Regions from separate parts of the Variovorax sp. P2_H12 genome, predicted to be linked through region 1. Evidence: predicted binding sites of a transcription regulator. Region 1 holds the regulator's gene; the other holds the start of a gene.
What was found. Region 1 encodes FNR, which switches genes on or off when oxygen is low (the NO sensors DNR and NnrR bind a similar motif). Its sites were predicted from a motif close to TTGATNNNNATCAA; they were not measured.
Positions count from the first base shown of each region.

Region 2: a site for FNR is predicted at 2,863-2,876, ahead of AC1DYK_RS07840 (universal stress protein). Genes of this name have one in related genera too.

Region 1 covers NZ_JBFUFO010000023.1:39,614-47,120, reverse strand. The annotation lists gene ccoN (cytochrome-c oxidase, cbb3-type subunit I) at 1-87, shown strand, start outside; gene ccoO (cytochrome-c oxidase, cbb3-type subunit II) at 97-723, shown strand; gene AC1DYK_RS18140 (cbb3-type cytochrome oxidase subunit 3) at 735-881, shown strand; gene ccoP (cytochrome-c oxidase, cbb3-type subunit III) at 878-1,795, shown strand; gene ccoG (cytochrome c oxidase accessory protein CcoG) at 1,806-3,245, shown strand; gene AC1DYK_RS18125 (FixH family protein) at 3,265-3,540, shown strand; gene AC1DYK_RS18120 (hypothetical protein) at 3,545-3,790, shown strand; gene fnr (fumarate/nitrate reduction transcriptional regulator Fnr) at 3,771-4,487, opposite strand; gene hemN (oxygen-independent coproporphyrinogen III oxidase) at 4,612-6,024, shown strand; gene AC1DYK_RS18105 (sulfite exporter TauE/SafE family protein) at 6,176-6,886, shown strand; gene AC1DYK_RS18100 (universal stress protein) at 7,189-7,507, shown strand, end outside.
Region 2 covers NZ_JBFUFO010000009.1:23,983-31,489, reverse strand. The annotation lists gene AC1DYK_RS07855 (bifunctional aminoglycoside phosphotransferase/ATP-binding protein) at 1-685, opposite strand, end outside; gene AC1DYK_RS07850 (cytochrome C) at 685-1,014, opposite strand; gene AC1DYK_RS07845 (hypothetical protein) at 1,288-1,869, shown strand; gene AC1DYK_RS07840 (universal stress protein) at 1,900-2,721, opposite strand; gene AC1DYK_RS07835 (BON domain-containing protein) at 2,982-3,641, shown strand; gene AC1DYK_RS07830 (zinc-dependent alcohol dehydrogenase family protein) at 3,729-4,724, shown strand; gene AC1DYK_RS07825 (TraR/DksA family transcriptional regulator) at 4,821-5,195, shown strand; gene AC1DYK_RS07820 (winged helix-turn-helix domain-containing protein) at 5,261-5,986, shown strand; gene AC1DYK_RS07815 (PAS domain S-box protein) at 5,989-7,507, shown strand, end outside.

The sequences.
Region 1 (7,507 bases):
GTGATGGCCTGGAACGTCTGGATGACGGTGATCTCGGGCTTCAGCAAGCCGTCGCCGATCCCGCAGACCGCCATTGCCCACGCCTGAGGAAACGCCATGAGTTCGAATACCCCCGAATCCGGCTTCTCGCACCAGAAGATCGAGACCAACAACTTCCTGATGATCGTGCTGATCCTGCTGGTGATCGCGGTCGGCGGCCTGGTCGAGATCGTGCCGCTGTTCTTCCAGAAGTCGACCACCGAGGCGGTCAAGGGCGTGGAGCCGCTGACGCCGCTGCAGCTCGCGGGCCGCGACATCTACGTGCGCGAGGGCTGCTACAACTGCCACTCGCAGATGATCCGCCCGTTCCGCGCCGAGACGCTGCGCTACGGCCACTACTCGGTGGCCGGCGAATTCGTCTACGACCATCCATTCCAGTGGGGCAGCAAGCGCACCGGGCCCGACCTGCACCGCGTGGGCGGCAAGTACAGCGACGAGTGGCATCGCATCCACCTGAACAATCCGCGCGACGTGGTGCCCGAGTCGAACATGCCGGCCTACGGCTGGCTCGAGAAGGCGCCGCTCGATGGCGCGGAGGCATCCGCCCACATGACGGCCCTGCGCCGAGTGGGCGTGCCCTACACCGACGCCCAGATCGCGGCCGCACCGGCCGAGGTCAAGGGCAAGACCGAGATGGACGCGATGGTCGCGTACCTGCAGTCGCTCGGCCTGGCACTCAAGTAAGGAGCGCAGCGATGGACACCGTCACCACCCTGCGGATCGCCGCCACGCTGGCATCGTTCGCCACTTTCATCGGCATCCTGGTTTGGGCCTTTTCGCGCCGCAACGCGACGGCCTTCGAAGAGGCCGCAAGACTCCCCTTCGAAGAGGACCCCTCATGAGCGACTTCACCACCAACTTCTGGTCGCACTTCGTGACCGCCATCGCGCTGGGCGGCATCCTGGCCTGCGCGCTGCTGCTGTGGTGGACCGCGCGCTTCCGCGGTCCGGCCGGCGACGACAACACCACCGGCCACGTCTGGGACGAGGACCTGCGCGAGATGAACAACCCGCTGCCGCGCTGGTGGATGGGCCTGTTCGTGCTGACCATCGTGTTCGGGATCGGCTACCTGGTCGTCTTCCCGGGCCTGGGCAGCTACCGCGGCACGCTGGCCTGGACCACCGAGGGCGAGTACGCGAAGGAGGTCGACAAGGCCAACGCCGAACTGGCCCCGGTCTATGCCGCCTATTCGGCCCAGCCGGTCGAGCGGCTGGCGGGCGACGCGGGCGCCATGGCGATCGGCGAGCGCCTGTTCCTCAACAACTGCGCGCAGTGCCACGGCTCGGACGCGCGCGGCAGCAAGGGATTCCCGAACCTGGTCGACGGCGACTGGCTGCATGGCGGCACGCCCGACAAGATCCACGAGACCATCGCGCTCGGCCGCATCGGCACGATGCCGCCGATGGCCGAGGCGGTCGGCTCGGCCGAGGACGTCAAGAATCTCGCCAACTATGTGCTGAGCCTGTCGGGCAGCCCGCACGACTCGGTCCGCGCCGGCCTCGGCAAGAGCAAGTTCACGACCTGCGCGGCCTGCCACGGCATCGGCGGCGTGGGCAATACCGCGGTCGGCGCGCCGAACCTGTCCGACAGGATCTGGCTGCACGGCTACGGGCAGGAATCGATCATCGCGATGATCAACGGCGGCAAGGTCAACCAGATGCCGGCGCAGCAGGGCCGCCTGACCGAGGCCCAGATCCACGTGCTCACGGCCTACGTCTGGGGACTGTCGAACAAGCCCGCCACAGGGGCCCAGTGAGCCCGACGCCATGACCGATCGCATGCCCGCGCCGAAGCCGGCCCCTCGCACGGTGATTCCGATCGTGGCGGCCGAGAAGAGCGTCGGCCTCTACGCGGCACACGAGAAGATCTATGCGCGCAGCGTCAGCGGCTACTTCGCGCGCTGGCGCTGGGCGCTGGTGTTCGCGACGCAGCTCGTGTTCTACGGACTGCCCTGGCTCGAGTGGGGCCAGCGCCAGGCGGTGCTGTTCGACCTCGGCGCGCGGCGCTTCTTCATCTTCGGCCTGGTGCTCTATCCGCAGGACCTGATCTACCTCACGGGCCTGCTGGTGATCTCGGCCCTGTCGCTGTTCCTGTTCACCGCGGTGGCGGGCCGGCTGTGGTGCGGCTATGCCTGCCCGCAGACGGTCTACACCGAGATCTTCATGTGGGTCGAAGAGAAGATCGAAGGCAGCCGCATCGCGCGCATGCGCCTGGATCGCGGCGGCATGTCGGCCGAGAAGCTGGTCAAGAAGTGGTTCAAGCACGTGGTCTGGATCTCCATCGGCCTGTGGACCGGCTTTACCTTCGTGGGCTACTTCACGCCGATCCGCGAGCTGGGGATGTCGTTCCTGCACACGACGATGGGTTCCTGGGAAATCTTCTGGGTGCTGTTCTACGGCTTCGCGACCTACGGCAACGCCGGCTTCATGCGCGAGCAGGTGTGCAAGTACATGTGCCCCTATGCGCGCTTCCAGAGCGCGATGTTCGATCGCGACACGCTGATCGTGAGCTATGACGCCGCGCGCGGCGAGCCTCGCGGCGTGCCGGCGAAAGGGCGCGCATCGACCGCGGCGCCGCTGGGCCACTGCATCGACTGCCATCTGTGCGTGCAGGTCTGTCCGACCGGCATCGACATCCGCGAAGGCCTCCAGTACGAGTGCATCGGTTGCGGCCTCTGCGTGGATGCCTGCAACATCGTGATGGACAAGATGGACACGCCGCGCGGCCTGATCCGCTACGCCACGCAGAACGGCATGGCCGGCCGCTGGACGCCGCGGCAGGTGCTGCGGCGCGTGCTGCGGCCGCGGGTGCTGATCTACACCGGGGTGCTGGCGGCGCTGTGCATCGGCCTGCTCGCCAGCCTGGTGACGCGCACGCCGCTGAAGGTCGACGTGGTGCGCGACCGCGCGTCGCTGGCCCGCATCGTCGAAGGCGGCCAGCTCGAGAACGTCTACCGCCTGCAGATCATGAATGCCACCGAACAGGTGCAGCGCTACCGGATCGCTGCGGGCGGCCTCGAGGGGCTGAAGGTGTCCTCGGAGCCCGTGGTCGAGGTCGCGCCGGCGGAGTCGCGCTGGGTCGCGGTCCGGTTGCAGCTACCCTATGGGGCGGCAGCGGCGGGTTCGCACAAGGTGCATTTCGACGTCCGCGCCGAAAGCGGCAATGCCAGTGTCTCGGAGCCCGCGGTGTTCCTGGTACCGCGCTGATCAACCCAAGGACCAAGAGATGACGCACGACAACGACGCGATGAAACCCTGCCCTCCGTGGTACCGCTTCCCACTGGTGTGGATGGTGATCGGCGGGCCGGGCGTGGTGGTGGTCGCGAGCTTCGTCACCCTGTGGCTGGCGATCGCCACGCCCGACCCGGTGGTGGACCAGGACTACTACCGCAAGGGCGTGGAGATCAACCGCACCCTGGCCGACAAGAAGCTGATGCCGGCCGTGGCCGGGCGCAACCACGCGGCGACACCGGGCAGCGCCGTGCCGCTGCCGAAGGAGTGAGTGCATGCAGACGCGCCGCTGGATGTGGATTCTCTGGCCGGCCTTCCTGCTGGCCTGCGCGCTCGAGGTGCTGGTGTTCGCCCTGGTCGACCCGGGCGACCTGAACTGGCGCGGCGAGGCGCTCGGTGCTTCGCGCCAGGCCGTCTACACGGTCGGCTTTTTCGTCTTCTGGCTGCTGGCCATGGGGGCGGGCGCGCTGACCCTGCTGCTGACCCTGTCGGCGCGCGAGATCAACAGCCCGGCGGATTGACGATGCGGCGCAGCGCCTCGGGATCGACGATGCGCACGTTGCGCTGCTCGACCTCGACCATGCCCTCGGCCGCGAACTTCGACAGGGTCCGGCTCACGGTCTCGAGCTTGAGCCCGAGGTAGCTGCCGATTTCCTCGCGGGTCATGCGAAGCACCAGCTCGGAACGCGAGAAGCCGCGCGCGTGCAGGCGCTGGACCAGGTTCAGCAGGAAGGCGGCGAGCCGCTCTTCGGCCCGCATGCTGCCCAGCAGCAGCATCACGCCGTGTTCGCGCACGATCTCGCGGCTCATGATCTGGTGCACGTGGCGCTGCAGCGCGGTGATCTCGCGCGACAGCTCCTCGATGCGTTCGAAGGGCATCACGCAGACCTCGGAGTCCTCCAGCGCCACGGCGTCGCAGGTGTGCTGGTCGTTGACGATGCCGTCGAGCCCGATGATCTCTCCCGCCATCTGGAAGCCCGTGACCTGGTCGCGGCCGTCCTCGCTGGTGACGCGGGTCTTGAACACCCCGGTGCGGATCGCATAGAGCGAGGTGAAGGCCTCGCCGTTGCGAAACAGCGTCTCGCGCCGCTTGATCTTGCGCCGCGTCGCGACGATGTCGTCGATGCGCTGCAGCTCGCCCGGATTCAGGCCCACCGGCATGCAGAGCTCGCGCAGATTGCAGTTGGAACAGGCGACCTTGATATTTTCGGGTTTCATTGATGCAGTCGAGGTCATGGAGGGATTGTCCGACGGGGAGCGGGGTGGATGCTTGATGCAGGTCAATGATTGCAGATCGTGACGGCGGCATAGTGACACACCACAGCCCTTGCCGCCGCCCGCGATGCTCCCCCCCTCCGCTCCCGCCCTCACGCCGGCCCTGGCGCCGCCGTCCACCGTGCTGCGCCGCTTCGACTGCGCCGGCCCGCGCTACACGTCCTATCCCACGGCCGATCGCTTCGTCGACGCCTTCACGGCGGACGACTACGCGCAGGCCCTCGAGCAGCGCGGCGGGGCCGGCGCGAGCGCGCGGGCGCTGTCGCTGTACGTGCACATTCCGTTCTGCGAATCGCTCTGCTACTACTGCGCCTGCAACAAGATCGTGACCCGGCACAAGAGCAAGGGGCGCGAGTACCTGGACTACCTGTCTCGCGAGATTTCGCTGCAGGTGGAGAAGCTCGGCCGCGGCGCGGTCGTCCGCCAGCTGCACCTGGGCGGCGGCACGCCGACCTTCCTCGACGATGCCGGCCTGCGGGAACTCATGGCCATGCTTCGCGGCGCCTTCACGCTGTCGCCGGACGGGGAGCATTCGATCGAGATCGACCCTCGCACCGTCGACCGCGAGCGCCTCGTGACGCTGGCCGAGCTGGGCTTCAACCGGCTGAGCTTCGGCGTCCAGGACTTCGACCCGGAAGTGCAGAAGGCGGTGCACCGGATCCAGCCCGCCCGGCAGGTGTTCGACCTGATGGCGGTGGCCCGCGGGCTGGGCTTCGATTCGGTCAACGTCGACCTGATCTACGGACTGCCGCGCCAGAGCCCCGCGTCCTTCGACCGCACGCTGGAGCAGGTCTGCGCGCTCCGGCCGGACCGGATCGCGCTCTATGCCTACGCCCACCTGCCCGAGCGCTTCAAGGCCCAGCGCCGCATCGCGACCGAAGCCCTGCCCGATGCCGGCGCCAAGGTCGAGATGCTGTCGCGCTCGATCGCCGCGCTCACCGCCGCGGGCTATGTCTACATCGGGATGGACCATTTCGCGCTGCCCGGCGATGCACTGGCGGTCGCCCGGCGGCAGGGCCGGCTGCATCGCAACTTCCAGGGCTACAGCACGCAGCCGGACTGCGACCTGGTGGCCCTGGGCGTGTCGGCGATCGGCCGCATCGGCGCCACCTACAGCCAGAACGCGAAGACGCTCGAGGAATACTACGACCTCCTCGACCAGGGCCGCCTGCCGGTGGTGCGCGGCCTGGCGCTGACGCGCGACGACGTGCTGCGGCGCGCCGTGATCATGGCGATCATGTGCCAGGGACGGGTGGATTTCGAGGCCGTCGGCGCGGCCCACCTGATCGACTTCGAGCACCTCTTCGCAGCCGAACTGACCGCGCTCGAACCGCTCGCGGCGCAGGGCCTGGTGACCCTGGGCGATCGCTCCATCGAGGTCACGCCCCTGGGCTGGTTCTTCGTGCGCGCGATCGCCATGGTGTTCGACCGCTACCTGCAGGCCGACCGCAATCGCACGCGCTTCTCGCGCATCGTCTGAAGTGAAGCCCACCCCCGATAGCGCCTGCGGCGCCCCCCTCGAGGGGGCGATACCAGCGGCCCGGCAAAGCCGGTTCCGCGGTATCCCTGGCATTGGGCTGCGCCGGTTTCATGCGCTGTGGGTGGCGCGCAGCGCCATGGACAACTGAGCCATGCAGGCGGCGCTGCTGGCCTCCGCGCTGGTGATGGGGCTGGTGGGCGGGCCGCACTGCGTCGCGATGTGCGGCGCCGCGTGTGCGGGGGTGATCCGCATCGTGCGCGCGCCCGCCGGCGGCGTCGCCGCGCTGGCGCCGGCGGGCCGCTCGCTGCCGGCCGGCGCGCTGTTCCACGCCGGGCGCGTGGCGGGCTACGCGGCGGCCGGGGCCGTGGCGGCCGCCACGGTGCAAGGCCTGGCGCTGGCGAGCGAACAGGTGGCCGCACTGCGCCCCGCATGGATCCTGCTGCACGTGGTCGTGCTCGCCTGGGGCGTGCTGCTCGCGGCCTCGGGCCGGCAGCCGCTGTGGGCCCACCGCATAGGACGCTGGGCTTCGGCACGACTGCAGCCCATGACCCGCAGCGCCTTCGGGGTGCTGGCCACCGGGGCGCTCTGGGTCGCGATGCCCTGCGGCCTGCTGTATTCGGCGTTGATGCTGGCGGCCTTGAGCAACGGCGTGCTCGAGGGCGCGGCCGTCATGGCGCTGTTCGCCTCGGGCAGCGCGCTGTCGCTGCTGCTGGCGCCGTGGCTGTGGCGCCGCCTGCGCTCGGGTGCGGGCGTGGTGTCGCAGCAATGGGGCACGCGCCTGGCCGGCGCGCTGCTGGCCGCGGTCGCGTTGCAGGCGCTTTGGATGGATCTTGCGCACCAGATCGAGATCTGGTGTGCATGAATGTGGCCCCCACGCTCCCCACTTCGTGTGGTCGCTGCCCCCCGAGGGGGCCGCAGGCCGCCTTGGGGCGGCCCGGCGCCGGCCTGGATGGCCCCCACGCTCCCCCACTGCGTGTGGGTCGCTGCCCCCCGAGGGGGAAGTCGCAGGCCGCCCGTCTGCGCGAAGCGCGGACTTCGCCGCGCCAGCGGCCCGGCGCCGGCCTGGGCCCGCACGCCGGACATCCGACGCAAGCTTGATCCCAGTCAATCCGCGCCGCGCGGGTCTGGCCGAGACTGGAGGCCTTCCCATCTGGAGACCTCATCATGTTCAAGCGAATCCTGGTCGCGACCGACGGCTCGCCCCTTTCGGAGAAGGCGGTCGAGACCGCCATCGGCCTGGCCCGGCAGCATGGCGCCGAGCTGGTCGCCTTCACCGTGGCCCGCAGGCAACCCAAGAGCTACATGGACGGCACGATGCTCCATGAGGGGGCCGAGAGCGAAAGCATCGAGAAGAAGCGCTTCGAACATGCCCAGGCCATGGTCGACGCGATCGGCGAGCGCGCGGGCGCGAGCGGCGTGCGCTGCGAAGCGCTCGTGGCCCATTCCAGCCAGGTTGCCGAATCGATCATCGCGGCCGCGCAGA
Region 2 (7,507 bases), on a different contig from region 1:
CGGTCAGTTCGGTCCCGATGAGCACCACATTGGCCAGATGAAGATCGCCATGGCATTCGCGCACCGCGCCCTCGCGCTGTCGTCCGGTCCATGCCGTGCGAAGCCCCGCGCTCCGCTCGGCCACCCAGGTCCGCACCGCCTGCAGCCGATCGGCGCCGTATTCGGCCTGCAGGGTCGCCAGCGCGTCGGTCATCGGACGCAGCACCTGCTCCGGCGCGCCGAACTCCGAGAACAGCGGCGCGGGCTGCGCTTGCCCATGGAATGCCGCCAACCGCTGCGCGAAACGCACGAGATGATCCGTCCTCAACCGCCCCGCCAGAAGCAGGTTGCGCAGCAGCGCGTCCTCCGGAAAGCGCCGCATGCAGACGGCGAAGTCGATGGCGCCTTCGCCGCCCAGGTGTGGCGCCTCCTGCGTGCCGCACACGGGCACCACTTCGAGGTAGATCGAGGGCGCCAGTCGGCGGTTGAGCCGGAGTTCCTCCTCGCAGAAGTGCTTGCGCGCCGCCAGCGTGCCGAAGTCGACGAAGGACAGGCGAACCGGCTTCTTCAGCTTGTAGGCAAATTGATCGGTCAGCAACACCCACGAGATGTGGGTCTCGATCAGCGCGACCGCCTGCCCGGTTTCAGAGCGCAGGTGCTCACGCAGCGCCGTCACCAGCGTGCGATCCGCCCGTGGCATCGCCATCAACGGCGCCCGCCTCCGGCTGGCGTCAGCACCACCGGTGGACCGGGGGGCAACTTGAATCCGTAGAAGCGCTCGTTGAGGTGTGACGTGACTGCAATGATGTCCTCGTCGCTCCAGTTCAGCGAACCTGCGGCTTGCCAGCGCGCCACTTGCGCCTGGAGACTGTTCCAGTCGATGGCCAATCTCCGGTCCCGCCAATGCACCTGCGTCGTGTGGCAGGCGATGCAATGCGTCGCGTACAAGAGTTCTCCGCGCGATTGAGCACCCGCCGGGGGACCGAACAGGACCGCGCCGACCAGAACGCATGCCGTCAGTGGGTGGGTTGACATGGTGTCGCTCCTCGCTTTCAACAGGGCAGGACCGAGAATCGCACACGTGAGGGCTTGCAGCTTGACGCAGCGCAATCGGCACGCAACTCTCTCCTGAATCGCCGCCGATGCTGGCGGGCTTGCGCGCGATCAAGTTCTTGCATGCCCATCCGGCTTAACGTCATGCTGTTCCCTGGCCGCTTCCGTCTTCGGCGGGATCGCCGATCGGCTCGACAGAGGGGTTCGCGGCTCATCCGTCGGAGAGCAACCATGACATCAAAGAGTCTTCTCGCCGTGTGGATCCTCGTCTTGAGCGCGTCGGCATACGCGACGGACAACACCCCACCCGGTCCATTGAACCCGCCAGCGACGCCCTCCCAGAAAGCCAGGGACGCCGCGGCCAAGGCAGCTCAAGAGGCACAGATCGCCGCGCAAAAGGCGGCCGATGCGGCCAAGGCGGCAACCGAGCAGGGCAAGATGGACGCCGGAAAGATCTCCAAGGCAATCGCGGAAGGCATCCGGCGCGCAGCGCAGAAGGCCGCCGAGGCGGCGAACCGCTTCCAGGAGAAGGCCACCGCTTCAGCCGGGAAGGCCCTCGACGCCGCCGAGAAAGCCGTGCGCGAGGCGGAGGAAGAAAGCAGGAAGGCATCGGCGGCGACCAAGGAAGCACTCGACCTGGCCGAAGAAGCGGCGAGAAAGGTGATGGCGTCAAGCAAGGAGGAGGCCGAGAAGGCGGCGCAGTCGACACGCGACGCATTGCAGAACGCCGAGGAGGCCACGCGTGCCGCCGCGCTGTCCGCGAGGGATGCCGCGCGAGAGACGATGGAGGCCGCCAAAGGGTCCAGGTCCACCCCTGCGCAGCCCGCGGGAAAATGACCCGAACGAAGGCCCGTGCCTGCAGTCGACTCAATGCGACATCAGCACCGGCAGCGTCATGGATTGGAGGATCGATCGCGTGGCACCGCCCCATACCCATTCGCGCGCGCGACTGTGGCCGTAGCACCCCATCACGAGCAAGTCCGCGCTCATGTCCGCGGCCGTCGACAGAAGCTTCTCGCCGGCATCACCCCCTTCCGGGCCGCCCGGACGCACGGAGACGCTCACGCCCTGCCGCCCCAGATAGTCCTGCAGGCTCTGCAAGGATGCGCCCGCCGCTTCGCCGTAGCTGACCGCGTGCACCGACTCCGCCTGCCTCATCCAGGGCAGCGCCGCCGACACCGCGCGCGCGGCCTCGCGCGACTCCTTCCAGGCCACCAGCACGGTGCGCCCGATGGGGGCGATCGGCCCCGTGTAAGGCAGCACCAACGCGGGCCGGCCGCTCTCGACGAGCACGCTCGGCAGGAAGTCGGCCGGCAGTTCGGCGGCGGCGGGGTCGTCAGCGTCGCGCTGGCCCAGGATCAACAGGTCGGCATACAGGGCGCGCCGGGCGAAGCCCCAGGGCGCATCGCTCATCGGCTCGGCCCAGCGCAGGCGCGGCGAGCCGCCCCCGGCTGCCATGAAAGTCGCATAGGCCTTGTCCCGGCATTCCTGGTCGAGCTCCAGCATGATCGCCACGGCTTCTGCCGCTCCTTCCACCGCATAGGGAAAGCGCATGAGCGCTGACAGCGTGCATGGCAAGCCCGTGACTTCGGCATCGAAGGCCTCAGCCAGTTGCCGGGCGACCTTGACGCGCTCCGCGGCGCGCGCTGAACCGTCCAGGTGAAGCAGGATCGTCTTCGGTGCTTGCATGGGAACTCCTTCGAAATCCAAGTGTGGGATGCAGGCAACTTAGCGCGATCGGCACCGCCTCGCCTTGCGCGGCGTCAAATCACGACGCGTATCCCGCCTGAACTACCGGCGAAGCGCGCGGTCTGAGGCGCGGACGACCGCTTGATCCAGCGCAAGCCCGGCCGCGCTGTTGTTCCTAAAGTAGGCCTATGGGCGCCACGCGCGCGAATCCGGGCGCGGCGACAGCTTCCGCTTCGACCGACCAAGGAAAGGACCCCCTCATGAAATCCGATGCAATGCTGCGAAGCGACATCGTCGCCGAGCTGAACTTCGACCCCGTCATCACGACCGCCGCCACCGACATCGGCATCATCGTCAAGGACGGCGTGGTCACCCTGACCGGCCATCCCGCCAGTCACGCCGAGAAGCACGCCATCGAGCGCGCGGCGCAGCGCGTCAGGGGCGTGAAGGCGCTCGCCATCGAAATGTCGGTCAAGCTTGCGCCCAACTTCGAGCGCACCGACGCCGACATCGCCCTGGCGGCGGAGCGTGCGCTCGAATGGAACGTGCTCGTGCCCGACGAGGCGATCCGTCCGATGGTGGAAAACGGCTGGCTCACGCTCAGCGGTCGGGTCGAATGGGAATACCAGCGCAGGGCCGCCGAAGTCGCCGTGCGCGACCTGCTGGGTGTCAAGGGCGTCACCGACCTGGTCGAGGTGAAGGCAAGGTTCTCGCCGGTCGATATCGAGAAGAAGATCAAGGAGGCCCTGCACCGCCAAGCCGACCGTGATTCGGAGCACATCGAGGTCATCGTCAACGGCGGCCAGGTCACCCTGCGAGGCAGGGTCCGGTCCTGGGCCGAGCGCAAGGCCGCGCAGGGTGCCGCCTGGTCGGCGCCAGGCGTCGCGAGCGTGGTGAACAACCTCCTTGTCGAACCCTGACCATGCGAGTCGCACGGGTCGCTCCCTGCCTACTCGGATTCTCCGGAGCCGCACATGCGATCGAATGACGGACGGGGGCTGGCAACGATGCAGGCGATGGTCCTTCAGGCCGCCGGCCACCCGCTGCGGATGGAGCAACGCCCGCTCCCGGAGCCTGCCGCCGGTGAGTTGCGTCTTCGCGTGCTGGCCTGCGCGGTCTGCCGCACCGACCTGCACGTGGTCGACGGCGACCTGCCGCTGCCCCTGCTGCCCATCGTGCCGGGCCACGAGATCGTCGGCGAAGTGGAGGCGCTCGGCGCGGGCGTCCAGGGGCATCGCATCGGCGACAGGGTCGGCGTGCCGTGGCTTGGCCACAGCTGCGGGCACTGCGCCTATTGTGCCGCCGGCCGGGAGAACCTTTGCGACACGCCGCGCTTTACCGGCTATCACCGCGACGGCGGTTTCGCGAGCCACGTCGTCGCCGAGGCCGAATTCTGTCTGCCGCTAGGCGGCCTGAACCAGGAGCCGGCCCGGATCGCGCCCTTGCTTTGCGCCGGCCTGATCGGGTGGCGCAGCCTGAAGGCGGCAGGCAATGACGCGCGGCACCTGGGGATCTACGGATTCGGAGCCGCCGCGCACCTGATCGCCCAGGTGGCTGCCGCGCAGGGCCGGCAGGTCTACGCGTTCACGCGCCCTGGCGACACGTCAGGCCAGGCCTTCGCGAGAACCCTCGGCGCCGCCTGGGCCGGAGGCTCGGACGAAATGCCGGCCGCGCCGCTGGACGCCGCGATCATCTTCGCTCCCGCCGGCGAGTTGGTGCCGCTGGCCTTGCAAGCGGTGCGCAAAGGCGGGCGCGTGGTCTGCGGCGGTATTCACATGAGCGACATTCCCTCGTTCCAGTACCGCTTGCTGTGGGAGGAACGACGGCTCGTGTCGGTGGCCAATCTGACACGCAGCGATGCGCGCGAGTTTCTCGCGCTGGTGCAGTCGCATCCGCCGCAGGTCCACGTCACGACCTACCCGCTGGCGCAGGCCAACGAGGCAATGGCTGACCTGCGGGCCGGCCGCGTGCGGGGTGCCGCGGTGCTGCTCCCCCCAGCGTGACGAATACGACCGCGATCGCAGCGATTTGACGGCCGTCAAACCGGGGCAGTCCGAGGGCGGCGAAGATCACCAAGCCCCATCCAACGAACACCTCCCATGACCCCTCTCACTGAATCGGACCGCAAGGCCCTGGCCCTGCAACTCGACGGCCTGAAGCGTCGCGTGCTCGACGAGCTTCACAGTGCCGCAGCGCATGCCGGGACCGGCGCGCCCGCCACCGACCATGAGGTCCACAGCCATGCCGACGACGCCGAGGCCGAGCGACTGGACGACGTGCATTTCGCCGAGATCGAGGTCGACCGTGCGAGGTTGCATGACATCGAACTGGCGCAGCAGCGCATGGTCGACGGCCTCTACGGCATCTGCGCCGACTGCGGCGAGGGAATTCCGCGCGAGCGACTCCTGGCCCAGCCCACGGCCATCCGTTGCGCCGCTTGCCAGACCGAGGCCGAAAACCGGCAGCGCCGCTGAGGGCGCCCGCCCGCCCCGACGGCGTGACGTTGCGATACAGCCGGAACAGGGAATAACATGCACCGGTGACCACCCCCACCCACCTCGCGGTCCTCGACGACGAAGCGGACATCACGCAACTGCTCGCCAGCTACCTCGGGGCCCAAGGCTTTCGCGTCAGCCAGGTTCATTCCGGCGCCGCGCTCATGGCGCTGATGTCGCGCGATGCGCCGGCGCTCGTCCTGCTCGACCTGGGCTTGCCCGGCGAAGATGGCTTCGCGATCGCGCGCCAGCTGCGCGAGCACTGGCGGTGCGGGCTGGTGATCGTCACGGGTCGCGGCGACCCGGTGGACAAGGTGGTCGGCCTCGAGGTCGGGGCCGACGACTATGTGACCAAGCCTTTCGATCTGCGCGAACTGGTCGCGCGCATCAGGGCCGTGCTGCGCCGCCTGGCACCTGAAGGGCAGCTCGCACCAGCCAGCGCCGAGGCCGCAACGCGGCTGCGCTTCGCGCAATGGGAGCTCGACACGGCCGCCCGGCGCCTGCTGGATTCGAGCCGGCAGGAGGTGGCCCTGACCTCCGGAGAATTCGACCTGCTGAACACGCTGGCCACGCATCCGGGCCGGGTGCTGTCGCGGGACTTCCTGCTCGAACACACACGAGGCCGAGACGGCGGCCCCTTCGACCGAACCATCGATGTCCAGATCGGTCGATTGCGCCGAAAGATCGAGGCCGACCCCGACCATCCCCAGATCATCAAATCGGTCCGCGGCGCTGGCTACATCCTGGTTCCCAAGGTCGAGGCGGGCTGACCGTGGACGTATCCGCTGTCCCGGGGTTCGACGACGAAGCCGTGTTCCGCTCGCTCTTCATGGCCTACCCGGACGCCCTGCTCCTGGTGGATCTGCAAGGCGTGATCGGTCTTGCGAATCCCGCCGCACTGGAGCTTCTGGGCTACGCAAAGGAAGAGCTGGTGGGTCTGTGCGTGGACGAACTGGTCCCGGATGCCATCCGGCCGCGCCATTCCGCCTATCGCAACACCTATGCCGACCATCCCCGCGCACGCCCGATGGGCATGCAGATGGACCTGGTGGCCAAGCGGCGCGACGGCAGCGAAGTGATGGTCGAGATCGCACTGAGTCCGCTGCAGAACCACGGCCTGCCCTACGTGGTCGCCGCGATCCGCGCGGTGGGCGCGTATCCCCGCGTGAAGCAGGCCCTGCAGCGGGCCCGCTACGCCGAATACCTCGCGCAGTTCGGTCGCCATGCGGTGGATGCGCGCGACTCGAAGACACTCCTCCCGCTCGTACCGGAAATCGCGGTGCAAGCCTTGCAAGTCGAGATGGCCAAGATCCTGCTGCTGGAGCCGAGCGGCCTTGCGTTCCGCATCGTCGCCGGCGTGGGCCTTCTGCCAGAGGAAACGATCGGCCATCGGATCCCGAACGAGCCCGGCTCCCCGTCCGGCTACGTGGTGGCTCGGGGCCAGCCGGTGCTGATTGGCGACTATGCGCAGGAGGCACGCTTCGCGATTCCGCCCCACTACCTCAAGGCCGGCTTGGTCTGCGAACTCTCCGTGCCGCTGGCGGACCGGGGCCGCGCCATCGGAACGCTGGCGGTTCGTTCGCGCACCCCGCAACGCTTCGGCGACGACGAGGTGCGCTTCCTGGAATCCCTGTCGAGCATGCTCGCCACCGTGCTGCAGCGAGAGAGCAGCGAGGAAGCGCTCATCCATGCCCAGCGGCTCGAGAGCGTCGGCCAATTGACCGGCGGCGTCGCGCACGATTTCAACAACCTGCTGACCGTGATCTCGGGCAACCTGCAAGTGCTCGCAGAGGCCCCCGCGTACGCCGCCGATCCCTTCGTGCAGCAACTCGTCGGTGCCGCCGCGCGCGCCACCCGCCGCGGCGCCGAACTGACGAGCAAGCTCCTTGCATTCTCGCGACGCCAGGTCCTTCAGCCTGCGATCGTCGACATCGCCGCGCTGCTGCGGTCGCTGACCGACATGCTGAGGCGCACGCTCGACGAGCGCATCGTCATCACGCTCGACACCGAAGATGCACTCTGCATGGCGGATCCGGTCCAGCTCGAATCTGCGCTGCTGAACGTGGCCATCAATGCACGCGACGCGATGCCGCAGGGGGGCACGCTGTCGTTCACCTGCGGCACGGTGCCTGCATTGCCAGATGAACTGAATGCTCCACTGGACCGATCCGCCGAGGAAGGCTTCGTGTCGATTGCCATTTCGGACACCGGCGAAGGCATGTCCGAGAGCGTCAAGCTGCGCGCTTTCGAGCCCTTCTTCACCACCAAGGACACCGGCCGCGGCACTGGCC